2 regions of the Dickeya parazeae Ech586 genome follow, and region 1 is predicted to be linked to the other one. Evidence: riboswitches for the same ligand, from Rfam matches in the RefSeq annotation. Region 1 holds a riboswitch; the other holds the start of a gene.
What was found. Region 1 has a riboswitch for thiamine pyrophosphate ahead of thiC (phosphomethylpyrimidine synthase ThiC). Riboswitches for the same ligand answer to the same signal wherever they lie in the genome.
Positions count from the first base shown of each region.

Region 2: it holds a riboswitch for thiamine pyrophosphate, as region 1 does, so the genes downstream of both, thiM (hydroxyethylthiazole kinase) here and thiC (phosphomethylpyrimidine synthase ThiC) in region 1, are expected to answer to the same signal.

Region 1 covers NC_013592.1:263,584-271,261, forward strand. Annotated here, with positions in the region: gene thiH (2-iminoacetate synthase ThiH) at 1-56, opposite strand, end outside; gene thiG (thiazole synthase) at 56-835, opposite strand; gene thiS (sulfur carrier protein ThiS) at 837-1,037, opposite strand; gene DD586_RS01180 (HesA/MoeB/ThiF family protein) at 1,034-1,783, opposite strand; gene thiE (thiamine phosphate synthase) at 1,785-2,420, opposite strand; gene thiC (phosphomethylpyrimidine synthase ThiC) at 2,420-4,381, opposite strand; TPP riboswitch at 4,518-4,633, opposite strand; gene nudC (NAD(+) diphosphatase) at 4,896-5,669, shown strand; gene hemE (uroporphyrinogen decarboxylase) at 5,725-6,798, shown strand; gene nfi (deoxyribonuclease V) at 6,798-7,472, shown strand; gene DD586_RS01210 (YjaG family protein) at 7,564-7,678, shown strand, end outside.
Region 2 covers NC_013592.1:3,395,635-3,403,312, reverse strand. Annotated here, with positions in the region: gene DD586_RS14895 (alpha-keto acid decarboxylase family protein) at 1-897, opposite strand, end outside; gene DD586_RS14890 (LysR family transcriptional regulator) at 1,036-1,938, shown strand; TPP riboswitch at 2,114-2,214, shown strand; gene thiM (hydroxyethylthiazole kinase) at 2,249-3,043, shown strand; gene thiD (bifunctional hydroxymethylpyrimidine kinase/phosphomethylpyrimidine kinase) at 3,040-3,843, shown strand; gene psiE (phosphate-starvation-inducible protein PsiE) at 4,040-4,447, shown strand; gene trhP (prephenate-dependent tRNA uridine(34) hydroxylase TrhP) at 4,633-6,009, opposite strand; gene DD586_RS14865 (glutathione S-transferase family protein) at 6,179-7,141, opposite strand; gene baeR (envelope stress response regulator BaeR) at 7,266-7,678, opposite strand, start outside.

The sequences.
Region 1 (7,678 bases):
TGCCATTCCAGCTGTTGCCAGCGGTGTTCAAACGACGGTTGAGCGTGAGTGTCCATTACTCGGTGGCCTCCGTCTGGCGCAGAAAACCGGTCAGCGGGCTGGTGGCGCTGGCGAGGTGCTGACGGCTGCCCAGACCGGCCTGACGGGCGAGCGCCCCGGCGTCCACCGCCAGTCGGAAAGCGTGCGCCATCTGCACCGGGTCACGTGCCACGGCGATAGCGGTATTAACCAGTACCGCATCGGCACCGAGTTCGATGGCTTCTGCCGCATGGCTGGGCGCGCCAATGCCAGCATCCACAACCACCGGTACCCGCGCCTGTTCGATGATAATGCGCAGAAAGTCGCGTGTTTGCAGCCCTTGATTGGAGCCGATGGGGGCGCCGAGCGGCATCACCGCGGCACAACCAATGTCTTCCAGACGCTTGCACAGTACCGGGTCGGCACCGCAGTAGGGCAGTACCACAAAGCCGTCTTTCACCAGTTGTTCCGCGGCCTTCAGCGTTTCCACCGGGTCCGGCAGCAGGTATTTCATGTCCGGGTGGATTTCCAGCTTCACCCAGTGCGTTCCCAGCGCTTCACGCGCCAGTCGGGCGGCGAATACCGCTTCTTCAGCGGTTTTGGCTCCTGAGGTATTGGGCAGCAGGTGCACGCCCAGTTCACGTAGCGGGGCCAGAATGGCATCGCTGCCGCCTCTTAAATCCACCCGTTTCATTGCCAGAGTAACCAGCTGTGAGCCGCTGGCGCGCAGCGCATCCTGCATCAGTTGTGCACCGGCAAACTTTCCGGTGCCGGTTAATAACCGGGAAGTAAACGTTGTATCTGCAATCTTCAGCATCTCAACCTCCTGCGATTGCCTGAAACAATAAAATGTCATCACCATCCCGTACGGCAGAATGTGCCCAGGCATCACGCGGGATGATGGTGTGATTGATGGCCAGCGCCGTACCGGGTTGTAGCCGGTTCAACTGCTCAAGCAGTTGCGCGACGGTCAACTCGCTGTGCAGTTCGATAACCTCATCGTTGAGCCGGATCTTCATGCCCGCTCTCCACATACCCGACAGGTCGCTGATCGCGCCAGTTGCAGCGTGGTCCATTGCTGCTGGCGCGCATCGAACAGCCGTAACTTGCCGTCCAGTGGTGAGGGTAATCCGCATAGCAGTTTGAGCGCTTCCAGTGCCTGCAAGGTGCCCATTACGCCGACCACCGGGCCAAGGACACCGGCGGTGCGGCAGTTGCGTTGGGGTTCCGTCGCATCCGGGTAGAGACAGGCGTAGCAGCCGTGTGGGTAAGGGGGTGTCAGTACCAGCAACTGGCCGCTGAACCCTACCGCACTGGCGCTAATCAGCGGTTTTTGCGCCGCGACGCAGGCCGCGTTGACCGCGTGACGGGTGGTCATGTTGTCGCAGCAGTCGAGTACCAGATCGGCTTGCGCCACTGCGGTTGCCAGCGACTCTCCTTCAAGCCGGGTGGTCAGCGCGACGGTTTTCACCAGTGGATTAATCGCTTCCAGCGCGTGGCGGGCCAGCACGGCTTTGGGATGTGACAGGTCTGCATGGCGGTAAAGAATCTGCCGTTGCAGATTAGAGATGTGCAGGGTGTCGTGGTCTGCCAGCAGCAGAGTGCCAACCCCCGCTGCTGCCAGATAGAGTGCTGCCGGTGAGCCCAGCCCACCCAGCCCGACCAGCAACACGCGGGAGGCCGCCAGTTTCTGTTGCCCTTCCTGGCCGATATCCTCCAGCAACAGCTGGCGGCTGTAGCGCATAAATGCCTGATCATCGAGCATGTTATGCCTCCCGTCTTTCTATCAGTCGCAGCAACGTCGCGGTCGCGGCGCGCCAGTCAGCGGCCTGAGTGATGGCGCTGACCACGGCGATGCTGCCGACCCCGGTTTCCAGCACGGCGGGTACCCGGTCAATGCTGATACCGCCGATAGCCACGGTGGGAAAGCGCCCGTTCAACGCGCGAATATGACGGGCCAACTCCACCAGACCTTGCGGTGCGGATGGCATGGCTTTGGTCTGGGTCGGGAAAATATGGCCCAGCGCGATGTAAGACGGCGACAGGGCGATGGCGCGTGCCAGCTCAGCATCGTCATGGGTAGAGACACCCAAACGTAACCCGGCGGCGTGGATTGCCGCCAGATCGGCCGTATCAAGATCCTCCTGACCCAGGTGTACGCCGTATGCCTGATGCCTGACGGCCAGTTGCCAGTAGTCGTTGATAAACAGCCGGGCCTGATATTGACGGCCAAGGGCAATCGCCCGGATGATATCCGGCTCGGCCTGCTCCGCTGGCTGGTCTTTGATGCGTAGCTGGAGAGTGCGAACCCCCGCATCCAGCAGGCGCTCAATCCACGCTACGCTATCGACCACCGGGTAAAGCCCCAGCCGGGCGTCGGTGGCGGGAAACGCGCGGGTCATCAGCGTTCCTCCTGTGGCAGGCTGGTGGCGGTGTGGTACAGCTCGCTACCACGGGCGCGGAATTCGGCGGACATGTTTGCCATGCCGACGTCGATCGGTTGCGCTTCCTGACGGGCGGCGTAATCGCGTACTTCTTGTGTGATCTTCATCGAACAGAATTTCGGCCCGCACATCGAGCAGAAATGCGCGACTTTGCCAGATTCCTGCGGCAGGGTTTCATCGTGGTAGGCGCGAGCGGTTTCCGGGTCCAGCGCCAGATTGAACTGGTCTTCCCAGCGGAATTCAAAGCGAGCCTTGGACATGGCGTTATCGCGGATCTGCGCGCCGGGGTGCCCCTTCGCCAGATCGGCGGCGTGAGCGGCGATCTTGTAGGCGATCAGCCCTTGTTTGACGTCGTTTTTGTTCGGTAGGCCTAAATGCTCTTTCGGGGTGACGTAGCACAGCATAGCGCAGCCGAACCAGCCGATCATCGCCGCACCGATACCCGACGTGAAATGGTCATAGCCCGGCGCGATATCCGTGGTGAGCGGGCCCAGCGTGTAGAACGGCGCTTCATGGCAGTGTTCCAGCTCTTCGGTCATGTTACGGCGGATCATCTGCATCGGGACATGACCGGGGCCTTCGATCATTACCTGCACGTCGTATTCCCAGGCGATTTTAGTCAGCTCGCCCAGCGTGTGCAGTTCGGCGAACTGCGCTTCGTCATTGGCGTCCTGAATCGAGCCAGGGCGCAGTCCATCACCCAGTGACAGGGCGACGTCATAGGCACTACAGATTTCGCAAATTTCGCGGAAATGCTGGTAGAGGAAATTTTCCTGATGGTGCGACAGGCACCATTTCGCCATGATGGAGCCGCCGCGCGACACAATGCCCGTCAGGCGTTTGGCGGTCATCGGTACATAGCGCAACAACACTCCGGCATGAATGGTGAAATAATCTACCCCTTGTTCGGCCTGTTCCAGCAAGGTGTCGCGGAACAGTTCCCAGGTGAGGTTTTCCGCAATACCGTTGACCTTTTCCAGCGCCTGATAGATAGGCACTGTGCCGATCGGCACCGGGCTGTTGCGCAGGATCCACTCGCGGGTTTCATGAATATAGCGCCCGGTGGATAAGTCCATCACGGTGTCCGCACCCCAGCGGGTGGCCCACACCAGTTTCTCGACTTCTTCCTCAATCGAAGAGGTCACCGCAGAGTTGCCGATATTGGCGTTCACCTTCACCAGAAAATTACGGCCGATGATCATCGGCTCCGATTCCGGGTGATTAATGTTGGCGGGGATAATCGCGCGCCCGGCCGCGACTTCCTGACGCACGAATTCCGGTGTGATGTCGTCCGGCAGCAACGCACCGAAACTGTGTCCCGGATGCTGCTGGCGCAGCACTTCGCCGCGAATACGCTCACGTCCCATATTTTCGCGGATGGCGATGAATTCCATCTCCGGCGTGATGACTCCCTGACGGGCGTAATGCAACTGGGTGACACGGCGTCCCGCTTTGGCGCGTCTGGGGTGTGGCAGGTGTTCAAAACGCAGATGGTCGAGACCACTATCTGCCAGCCGTTGTTGGGTAAAACCGGAACTGACGTGCGATAAGGTTTCCGTGTCGTCGCGTTCGGCAATCCAGTCGGCCCGCAGTCTGCCAAGCCCACGGTGTACATCTGGCGTGACGGCCGGGTCGCCGTAGGGACCGGCGGTATCATAAACCGGCACCGCTTCGTTAGGTTCATAGCGCGGGTTGTCGCGGCTACCGCCCAGCAGTGTCGGGCTTAGCTGAATTTCCCGCATGGGTACGCGAATATCTGGGCGTGAACCGGTCAAATAAATCCGCTGTGAGTTTGGGAAGGTTGAGCCGCGCAGCGTATCGATAAACTGTTGAGCGGCAGCACGTTGTTCACGACGACTGGACGGTGTTTTTTCTTCGGAAGCCATCAGCTCCGTGGGAAGTTTGGATTCGGTAGACATAGCAAGTTCCTGTTCATTAATGGGAAAATTGCTTGTCTGGAGTTCGGAGGGAGTAATCGCCGGATGCTGGCTGGCAACGGCAGAAGGCATGTTGCCCTGACTGTTGCGCCACTCCCCTGAATGGATGTTGGGGGGCGATATCATTACTCTTGTTCCCTTCGCAGGTATTAGCCTGATCAGGTTCCGCGGATCCCGAATTAACGGTCTCAGCCCACGCGCCATCAGGCGTGTTGGGCACTCCGACAAGATAGGGCCCCTTGCGGGGCATAAAACTCGTGGTCAATTAAAACGATTAGCCACGACAATACTACAGCCACTTTATGCGCTGTGGTGCGGCGGCGTCAATGATCGAATATCAGCCAAGTCTGGTGATCCGCTGGGGGGATGTGCATTGCCAAGGCTTCACCCGCGCCGGATAATGCCTGACGGAATGTCGTCATGTTGACAAGGTCGATGAAAACACCAATGGGCTGCCTGACAGACCAGCCTGATAATAAGCGGGGCGATAAAAAAGATGGAAGTGACGCTGAAAGGTGAAGAAAGCGGGTGGTGGGTGGTATATCACCGCCACCAGATCTGGCTGCCTCAGGGTGAGTTACCGAAAGGAACAGCAGCGCAGTGGCAATTGCAACAGCGTTCTGCCCGTCAGGTGGGCGAATGGCTGGGGGAGCCGGTATGGCTGGTGCTACAGGAGAAGGCGAGCGACATGGGGTCGGTACGCGAACTGCTGAGTCAGGATGCCGGGTTGTTCCAGTTGGCGGGCCGTGCGGTGCAACTGGCGGAATTCTACCGTTCGCACCGATTTTGCGGTTACTGCGGCCATGAAATGTCAGCCAGTACCACTGAGCTGGCCTGCCTGTGTCACCATTGTAAAGAGCGTTACTATCCGCAAATCGCCCCTTGTGTGATTGTGGCTATCCGCCATCACGACAACATTCTGCTGGCGCAGCATTTACGCCACAAAGGCAATATGTACACCACACTGGCCGGTTTCGTTGAAGTGGGGGAAACGCTGGAACAGGCGGTGGCGCGGGAAGTGATGGAAGAGAGCAATGTCCGCGTCAAAAACCTGCGTTATGTCAGTTCACAACCGTGGCCGTTCCCGCATTCGTTGATGATGGCGTTCATGGCCGATTATGACGGGGGAGAACTGAAGCATGACCCGTCTGAACTGCGGGATGCTAACTGGTTTCGTTATGACCGCTTGCCGGAATTGCCGCCACCGGGTACGGTAGCCCGGCGTTTGATTGAAGACACGGTCGTACTGTGCCGCGAAGCTGATCAGTGATCGGCCATCGCCAGCGACAATCATGCCTGCACGCAGGCGTTACAAGGAAAAGACCATGACTGATCTGAAAAATGATCGCTATTTGCGTGCGCTGTTGCGCCAGCCTGTGGATGTGACTCCGGTATGGATGATGCGTCAGGCAGGGCGTTACCTGCCTGAGTACCGTGCGACTCGCTCGCAAGCCGGTGATTTTATGTCGCTGTGCAAAAATGCCGAACTGGCCTGTGAAGTGACGTTACAGCCGCTGCGACGTTACAACCTTGATGCCGCTATCCTGTTTTCCGATATTCTCACCGTGCCGGATGCGATGGGATTGGGGCTCTATTTTGAAGCAGGGGAAGGGCCGCGCTTTACCTCACCGGTGACCTGCCATGCCGATGTGGAAAAATTGCCGATACCGGACCCGGAACTTGAACTGGGTTACGTGATGAACGCGGTACGGACTATTCGCCGCAATCTGGCTGGCGCGGTACCGCTAATCGGTTTTTCCGGCAGCCCATGGACGCTGGCGACGTATATGGTTGAAGGCGGTAGCAGCAAAGCCTTTACCGTCATCAAAAAAATGATGTTTGCCGAGCCGCATACGCTGCATTTGCTGCTGGATAAGCTGGCGGATAGCGTCACGCTTTACCTGAATGCCCAGATTCGAGCCGGGGCGCAGGCGGTGATGATTTTTGATACCTGGGGTGGCGCACTCAGTGGCCCGGCTTACCGTGAATTTTCGCTACACTACATGCATAAAATTGTCGATGGCTTGCAGCGTGAACATGATGGTCGTCGTGTACCGGTGACGTTGTTTACCAAAGGTGGCGGTCAGTGGCTGGAAGCGATGGCGGATACCGGTTGTGACGCGCTGGGGCTCGACTGGACGACGGATATTGCCGACGCGCGGCGTCGCGTGGGAGACCGGGTTGCGCTACAGGGCAACATGGACCCGTCGATGCTGTATGCACCGCCAGCCCGTATTGAGCAGGAAGTCGCCGCTATTCTGGCTGGGTTTGGCACGGGTAATGGCCATGTGTTTAACCTGGGGCACGGTATCCATCAGGATGTGCCGCCGGAGCACGCTGGTGTTTTCGTTGAAGCGGTACACCGTTTATCCGCACCGTATCATCAGGACATCGCCTGATGGATATACCAGCATTGCGCGCCGAGCAATGTGACAAAGCGGCGTTGGTCGTTCGTCACGATGATGTCCCTTTTGAACAACCGACGCTGATTGCCGGTGCGGATGTCGGTTTTGAGCAGGAAGGCGCGGTAACCCGTGCGGCGGTGGCGGTGCTGGCTTATCCATCGCTACAACTGGTTGAATACCAGATTGCGCGCATTCCGACGGTGATGCCTTACATCCCCGGTTTTTTGTCGTTTCGTGAGTATCCGGCGCTGATGGCGGCATGGGAACAATTACAACACCGGCCGGATTTGCTGTTTGTCGATGGACATGGCGTGTCTCATCCTCGCCGTCTGGGGGTTGCCAGCCATTTTGGTTTGCTGGTTAACGTGCCGACGATCGGTGTTGCCAAGCGCCGATTGTGCGGGCAGTTTTCGCCACTGGCAGACGCAGCGGGCAGTCGTCAGCCGTTGCTGGATAAAAATGAGCAGATCGGCTGGGTATGGCGTAGCAAAGTGCGTTGCAACCCGTTGTTCGTCTCCACTGGTCATCGTGTCGGTATGGACAGCGCGTTGCAGTGGGTCATGCGCTGCATGAACGGGTATCGTCTGCCGGAACCGACCCGTTGGGCGGACGCGGTGGCATCAAACCGTCCGGCGTTTCAACGCTGGCAACGTGAGGCCGGGCTGTAGGATAATGCCGGGCAGTAAACTTTAGGAATTCAGGTATATGGCAGTGTGGTAATTTTCGTTACACTGCCGCCCATTATTATTGAGATAAACAATGTTACGTAACCCGATCCATTTGCGTCTGGAAAAACTGGCAAGCTGGCAGCATGTCACCTTTATGGCTTGCCTTTGTGAACGTATGTACCCCAACTACCATGAGTTCTGCCAGC
Region 2 (7,678 bases), 1.7 Mb from region 1:
GAGGGCGGAGGTAAAACATCCGGTATTAAAATCTGTTAGGGTCGCGCCGATCATTAATACGCAGTCACAGTTTTCGACAAACTGCTTCACGTCTGTGTTCATGAGATTGCCATTATACATACCGATATAATGTGGATCTGACTCTTCAATTACTGACTTGTCCATAAACATGGTGGCGAATGGAAAACCTGTGGTGCTGATTAACGTTTTGACATCACGGGTTAACCCTAATCTTGACGTTATAATCCCCGGTAATACACAGACCGATTTACTTTCAGTTAATTTTCCAACAATTGCTGCTATGGCTTCATCATGTGAAGCCGGGTCACTGATATCAGGCGTGATGACTCTCTCTTCATCAGGAAAAATAAGGGCTGACTCAGCATAATCAGAAGGCAAACCGATGTATACCGGGCGATGTTCTTTCATTGCAACATGAATTAACCGCTCCATTTCGTCTACACAATTCTCAGGCGTCAAAATGGCATGCGCGCATGCCAGACGCTGGCCCAGCTCATAAAAAAGCAGGAAATTTCCATCACCTAAAGTATGGTGTACCAGCCTGGATGATTGTTGAACATGACTGGCAGGCATTCCCACTAAATGGAACACCGTTAAGTTTTCAGCATAAGCACCTGCGACGCCATTGATAGCACTCAGCTCCCCAACACCGAATGTGGTGGATAGGGCTGCCATTCCTTTTATGCGAGCATAGCCGTCAGCAGCATACGAAGCGTTTAATTCATTACAGTTCCCAATCCACTGCAGGTTGTCACTTTTACAAGCGGCGTCTTCGATGGGGAATGCGTAGTCACCGGCTACCCCAAAGATGTGTTCTATCCCAAGCGCGGCCAGACGTTCAATCACATATTCCACTACGGTTAGTTGTTCTTTCATGATATTCATCTCCACTTTTGCTCTTAATCAAGTTTTTAAATTCAGCATTAAGCCTTTTTACTAATACGCTTGATTACCTTGCGTGGAAAATGGTTTATTATCATAGGGGGTATTCAATAATGTAATAGGGGCGTCTTCGTGGATATACGTGCCTTACGCTATTTTGTAAAAGTGGTACAAAGTAATGGCTTTAACAGAGCATCAAAGTCATTGTTTGTTACACAATCCGCCATTAGTCGCAGCATCCTCAGGCTGGAAGATGAACTCGGTTGTACCTTAATAAAACGTGAGCAAAGTGGGTTAACACTGACTGATGACGGTATGATTATTTTTGATCACGCAAAAATAATTTTGTCTCAGTTTGAATCTATGCATAACGCTCTACGTGAGAAATCTGGTCCCTTATCGGGGAATTTGAATATTGGATTGCCGCCAGTCATCGCTTCAACATTTTTTTCAGCCATCATTAAAGAATTCAGCTCATGCCATCCTCTGGTCGAGCTTAAGATATTCGAATTAAGCACAACGAATATTTACGATGCAATGCAGTCTGGTAAAATTGAGACGGCTGCTGTTCTGCTACCTTTTGATGATAATAACTTTGAACTGCAAAAGTTTGGCTCAGATCGGTTGGTGTTACTCGTTAATGAAAATCATCCCCTTGTAGATAAAGAAGAGGTTGATTTTATTGAGCTGATTGAACATAAGTTCGTTTTTTTCTCAGAAAATCTTAGGGTTAATGAGCTTATTCATAGCGCTTTTGGTGTTTATAATAAAAAGCCAGAGGTGGCTGGTAGTAGTAACCATCTTGATTTAATCATTGCTATGGTTGTTGCCGGGGTCGGAATAACGTTATTGCCTGAAAGTATGTGCCGTGCAAGGAAAATTGATGGGGTAGTGACGCTTCCCGTGTCTAATCCCATATTATCTTATGAATTAGCTCTCGTGAATTTCAAAGGCTACAAGAGCCGAAATGTTTTAGCCTGGAATGTGTTAGCCAGAAAAATGTTAGGTATCTCTTTGCCGACGGAAACAGAATAGATTATTAATTCCTTAAATAACACCTCGGCGCTTTTTTTGGGGCGTATCGCGCTACGGTGAGTCCAGGTGGGGCTGGTGCGAAGGGGGCCACATCGGTCATCGAGGGAATACGGATTATCCATGACGGCAGGCATCCTGCCATTGACCTTTTTACTCAATACTCCCAATAATAGCGTTCGTTGACTCGGGGTGCCCCTTTATGAAAAGCGGGGCTGAGAAATACCCGTATTACCTGAACTGGATAATGCCAGCGTAGGGAAGTCACGGTATCCCACCGGTACCGCCTTCTTCCACGCCGGTTGGGAGGTTTATGAACGCTCGACCTGTACTTTTCCCTGCCGCGTCTGTCGCGGACTCTCTCGATGCTTTCCGTTTGCGCGCACCGTTGGTGCATTGCCTCACCAATGAGGTGGTGCAAGGGTTTACCGCCAATGTGTTGCTGGCGTTAGGGGCTTCGCCCGCGATGGTGGTCGATGCCGGTGAAGCGGCACAGTTTAGTGCGTTGGCCGATGGGGTACTGATTAATCTGGGGACGCTTGAGGCTGACCGCGCGCAGGCGATGCGCGCCGCGGTAACCAGCGCCGTCAACGCCGGTACACCGTGGGTGCTGGACCCGGTCGCGGTCGGTGGCCTGCGTTTTCGCACTGAATTTGCCGTTGAATTACTGGCGATGAAGCCAACGGCTATCCGTGGTAACGCCTCCGAAGTGATGGCGCTGGCAGGCGAGCAGTCTGCCGGACGTGGCGTGGACAGCGGCAACGATGTGCTGGCTGCCTTGCCTTGCGCCATAGCACTGGCACAACGCTGGGCTACCTGTGTGGTGGTCACCGGCGAGGTGGATTATGTGACCGACGGCGATCGGGTGCTGGCGATACCCGGCGGCGATCCGCTGATGACCCGGGTGGTTGGCACCGGGTGCGCGCTGTCGGCAGTGGTCGCAGGCTTCTGTGCGCTGGAAGGTGACCGCCTCGGTCATGTGGCCGCCGCCTGTGCGGTGATGTCTCATTGCGGGCAACGGGCGGCGGCGCAGGCACGGGGGCCAGGGAGTTTTATTCCTGCGTTTCTGGATGCGCTCTATACCCTGACGCGGGAGGCGCTGGTATGAAACGTATCAACGCGCTGACGATCGCCGGTACTGACCCGAGCGGTGGTGCCGGTATTCAGGCTGACCTGAAAACCTTCTCGGCACTGGGAGCATACGGCACCAGTGTGATTACCGCGCTGGTGGCACAAAATACCCGCGGCGTGCAGTCGGTTTACCGCATTGAACCGACGTTTGTCGGTGCCCAACTGGATTCGGTACTGAGCGACGTTCGCATTGACAGCGCGAAAATCGGCATGCTGGCACAGACGGATATTGTGGAAACGGTGGCAGACCGGCTGTTGCGTTACCCGGTGCCCTATGTGGTGCTGGATACGGTGATGCTGGCCAAAAGCGGTGATCCGCTACTGGCGGCGGAGGCAGTGGAGGCGGTGCGTCAGTTGCTGTTGCCGCGGGTATCGTTGATCACGCCTAACCTGCCTGAAGCGGCGGCGCTGTTACAGTGCGCGCCTGCCGACGATGAATACGGGATGCGTCAGCAAGGCGAAGCGCTATTGGCGATGGGGTGTCAGGCGGTGCTGATGAAAGGCGGGCACCTGAGCGACCGGGAAAGTCCTGACTGGTTGTTCATGCCGCATGCTGAGCCCGTTCGGTCAAGCACGCCGCGTGTGAACACCCGACATACACACGGCACCGGTTGCACGCTGTCGGCGGCGCTGGCGGCGTTGCGACCGCGTTATGATAACTGGCTCGATACCCTCTCTGCCGCACGGGCCTATCTGCAAGGCGCGCTGGAACAGGCTGATTCGCTGGAGGTCGGTCACGGCATCGGTCCGGTGCATCATTTTCACCGCTGGTGGTAATGATGGCAGTCTGATCAAAGCGATAAGAAAATCAGATAAGTAGTAAAAAATATTGCATAGACAGCTCGCTGATGACCCGGTAGTTTTGTGATCTCCGTCAGGTTATTGCCAGATGGCGACACTGACGTCCCCCAGGTCTTCAGGGGCTGTTTTTTTGGGGCGTATTTTCTCTGAATCTAGCGTTGAGGAGAGGCTTATGGCGGGGTCTGCGCGTGCGATCATGATCGCCAGAGGATTACAGACGATACTCAATTTCGGCCTGCTGGTGCTGGCGGTGATTCTGGTGGTTTTTCTGGCGAAGGAAACCTGGCATTTGGCGACGGTACTGCTGGTCAGCAATGAAAAAGAGTCGTCGTATATGCTGATCGAAAGCTTGGTGATTTATTTCCTCTATTTTGAGTTTTTGGCGCTGATCGTGAAGTATTTTCTCTCCGGCTATCACTTCCCGCTGCGCTATTTCATCTACATCGGTATCACCGCGATTGTACGGCTGATTATCGTCGACCATAAAAATCCGGCGGATACCTTCACCTATGCCGGGGCGATCCTGATTTTGGTGATCACGCTCTATCTGGTGAACAGCCCACGTCTCAAGCGTGAATAGCGCGCAAAGAAAAAGCCAGCTCAAGGGAGATTGAGCTGGCCAAGGAGGTGGTTCCTAGTAGCATTACTACGCTTATTTTTCGTTTTGTATTTTCTCAGCGCTGCAATAATAACCAGTCACCTGGGCCATTGATGTGATCTGATTCTAAAAAATGTCACAATTGGCACGATAGTGTCACTTTTTTGCTATTTTGCATGCGGGTTACGGGTGGTTGTCCCCGACAGGTTGCGTAGCAGTAACGCGTATTCCAGGTCGATATCGTCCGGCACGGGCAGATACACGGTGTGGCCGTCACCCGGTGCCACCTCGATCGTCTGGCCTTTTTTATTGAGCAGGGTATCGATAGTGAACTGGACATTGCCGCCCGGCGTCATCATTTCCACGCTATCGCCGCGAGAGAATTTGTTCTTGACCGCCACTTCCGCCAGACCGTCTCGCCGCTCGCCGGTGAACTCCCCGACAAACTGCTGCTGGTCAGACACCGAGTAACCGTAGTCGTAATTCTGGTAATCCTCATGAACGTGGCGGCGCAGGAAGCCTTCGGTGTAACCACGGTGCGCGAGGCCTTCCAGCGTTTGCAGCAACGTTGGGTCAAACGGCTTACCGGCGACAGCATCGTCGATAGCGCGGCGGTACACCTGTGCGGTACGGGCACAGTAATAGAACGACTTGGTGCGGCCTTCGATTTTCAGCGAGGCGACTTGCATGTTGGTCAGGCGTTCTACGTGCTGAATGGCGCGCAGGTCGCGTGAGTTCATGATGTAGGTGCCGTGCTCGTCTTCAAACGCGCTCATGTATTCGCCCGGGCGCTGTTTTTCTTCCAGCATGAAGACTTTATCGGTCGGTGCGCCAATGCCTAGCGTGGGTTGCGGCTGAGCGCTGTCTATCTGGGTAACCGCAATCGGCTCGTGAATATGTACGATGTTGCCCACCGCGTCTTCTTTACCTTCCTGCACGTTGTATTCCCAGCGGCAGGCATTGGTGCAGGTGCCCTGATTCGGGTCGCGCTTATTGATGTAACCAGACAGCAGGCAGCGGCCGGAATAAGCCATACACAGTGCGCCGTGAACGAACACTTCCAGCTCCATTTCCGGCACCTGGTGGCGGATTTCCTCAATCTCTTCCAGCGACAGTTCGCGTGACAAAATCACCCGGCTGAGCCCCATTTGCTGCCAGAACTTCACCGTCGCCCAGTTGACCGCGTTGGCCTGTACCGACAGGTGGATAGGCATCTGGGGGAAGTTTTCCCGTACCAGCATGATCAACCCCGGATCAGACATGATCAACGCATCCGGGTTCATGTCGACCACCGGCTGCAGGTCACGCAGGAAGGTTTTCAGTTTGGCGTTATGGGGCGCGATGTTAACCACCACATAAAACTTTTTACCCAGCGCATGGGCTTCATTGATGGCTTGTGCCAGCGTCTGGTGGTTGAATTCGTTATTGCGCACACGCAGGCTGTAGCGAGGCTGGCCGGCATAAATTGCATCAGCGCCATAAGCAAAGGCGTAACGCATATTTTTCAGCGTACCGGCCGGAGAGAGTAATTCCGGTTTAAACATGGTGTTTTCTCAAGTCTGATCACAGGTCAGGCTGTTCCCGGGCGGGAACAGTAAAGGCGGCAGATTCTAACGCCAACGGCGGGAAAAATCAGTAGTCGGCTTATAGAAAGTGCGTCTATTGATGGGCATGATGCTTCACGGCCAGCGTTTCTCTGACCGTGAGCGAGGATTAGATTGTGCGGATACCGGCTGAGGGGCCAATCAATTCACGCTGGTGCGGGCGTTCGAAGTCCACGAGCGGCCCTTTTGCAATAATACCGGTCGGGTTGAGCCAGCGGATGCTGTAGTAACCGGCTTTGATGTCGTCCAACCTGACGGTGTCTTTGACCCCCGGCCATTGATACAGCTCACGCAGATAGCCGGAAAGGTGCGGATAATCTTCCAGTCGACGGATGTTGCATTTGAAGGCACCGTGGTAAGCCGCATCAAAACGCACCAGCGTCACGAACAGTCGCCAGTCCGCTTCGGTCAGGGTATCGCCCGCCAGATAGCGATGGTGTGCCAGGTGCGCTTCCACCGTATCCAGTGCTGCAAATAAGCTCGTTACCGCCTGATCGTAGTGCGCTTGTGTTTTGGCAAAGCCAGTCTTATACACGCCGTTATTGATGTTGTCGTAAATCAGGCTGTTCCAGCGGTCGATTTCCACTCGCAGATCCAGTGGGTAGAAATCCAGCCGGTTACCGGTCAAATCGTTAAAGTCATGGTTAAGCAGACGGATGATTTCCGACGACTCGTTATTGACGATACGACCTTCTTTGCGGTCCCACAGTACCGGAACCGAGACTTTCCCGGTGTAATGCGCGTCACTGGCGGTGTAGAGCTGGTGCAGATAGCGCACCGGCGCGACATGTTCGCCAGCATCCTGCGGAGTACTGAATTCCCAACCCTGTTCGCCGATACAGGGATTTGCAACCGACAAGGCAATCACATTGCCGAGACCTTTCAGGTTACGGTAAATCGTTGTGCGGGAGGCCCACGGGCAAAGATACGAGACAAATAGCTGATATCGTCCCGCCTCCGGCACCAGTTCGGTGGCTCGGAATCGGGTTTCCTGGCGATGGAAAGCCCCGCCTTTGATTTCTTCGGCCGCTACATCGCCATCGACCCATTTGCCATTAACTAATCCCGACATGTTTACCCTCATCATCATTTTGGTATGTGATTATGCTAGCAGCCGCGAGCCAATAGAAAATTGCAAATTTTTAACCGAGTCGAACAGTTTCTTTGACCGCGTGTCCGTCGGTGAACGCGGTCGTCTATATTTCCTGACTGGCGGCGGCTTCCCACCGGTAACCAATGCCATAAACCGTGCGGATGAACGACGTTTCCCGGTCAAACACTTCCAGCTTACGGCGCAGATTCTTGATGTGACTGTCGATGGTACGGTCAGTCACCACCCGGTAATCGTCGTACAGATGATCGAGCAACTGTTCGCGTGAAAAGACGCGTCCCGGTTCGGCTGAGAGGGTTTTCAGCAGCCGGAATTCGGCGGGCGTTAGTTCCAGATGACGGCCGAGGTAACTGGCCTGATAACGATTTTGGTCAATCAGCAACGCGGGCAGGACATCGTTTGGTAGCGGTTCATGCTGCCAGCGACAGCGGCGCAACAGGGTTTTCACCCGGGCGACGACTTCACGCGGGCTGTAGGGCTTACAGATGTAATCGTCGG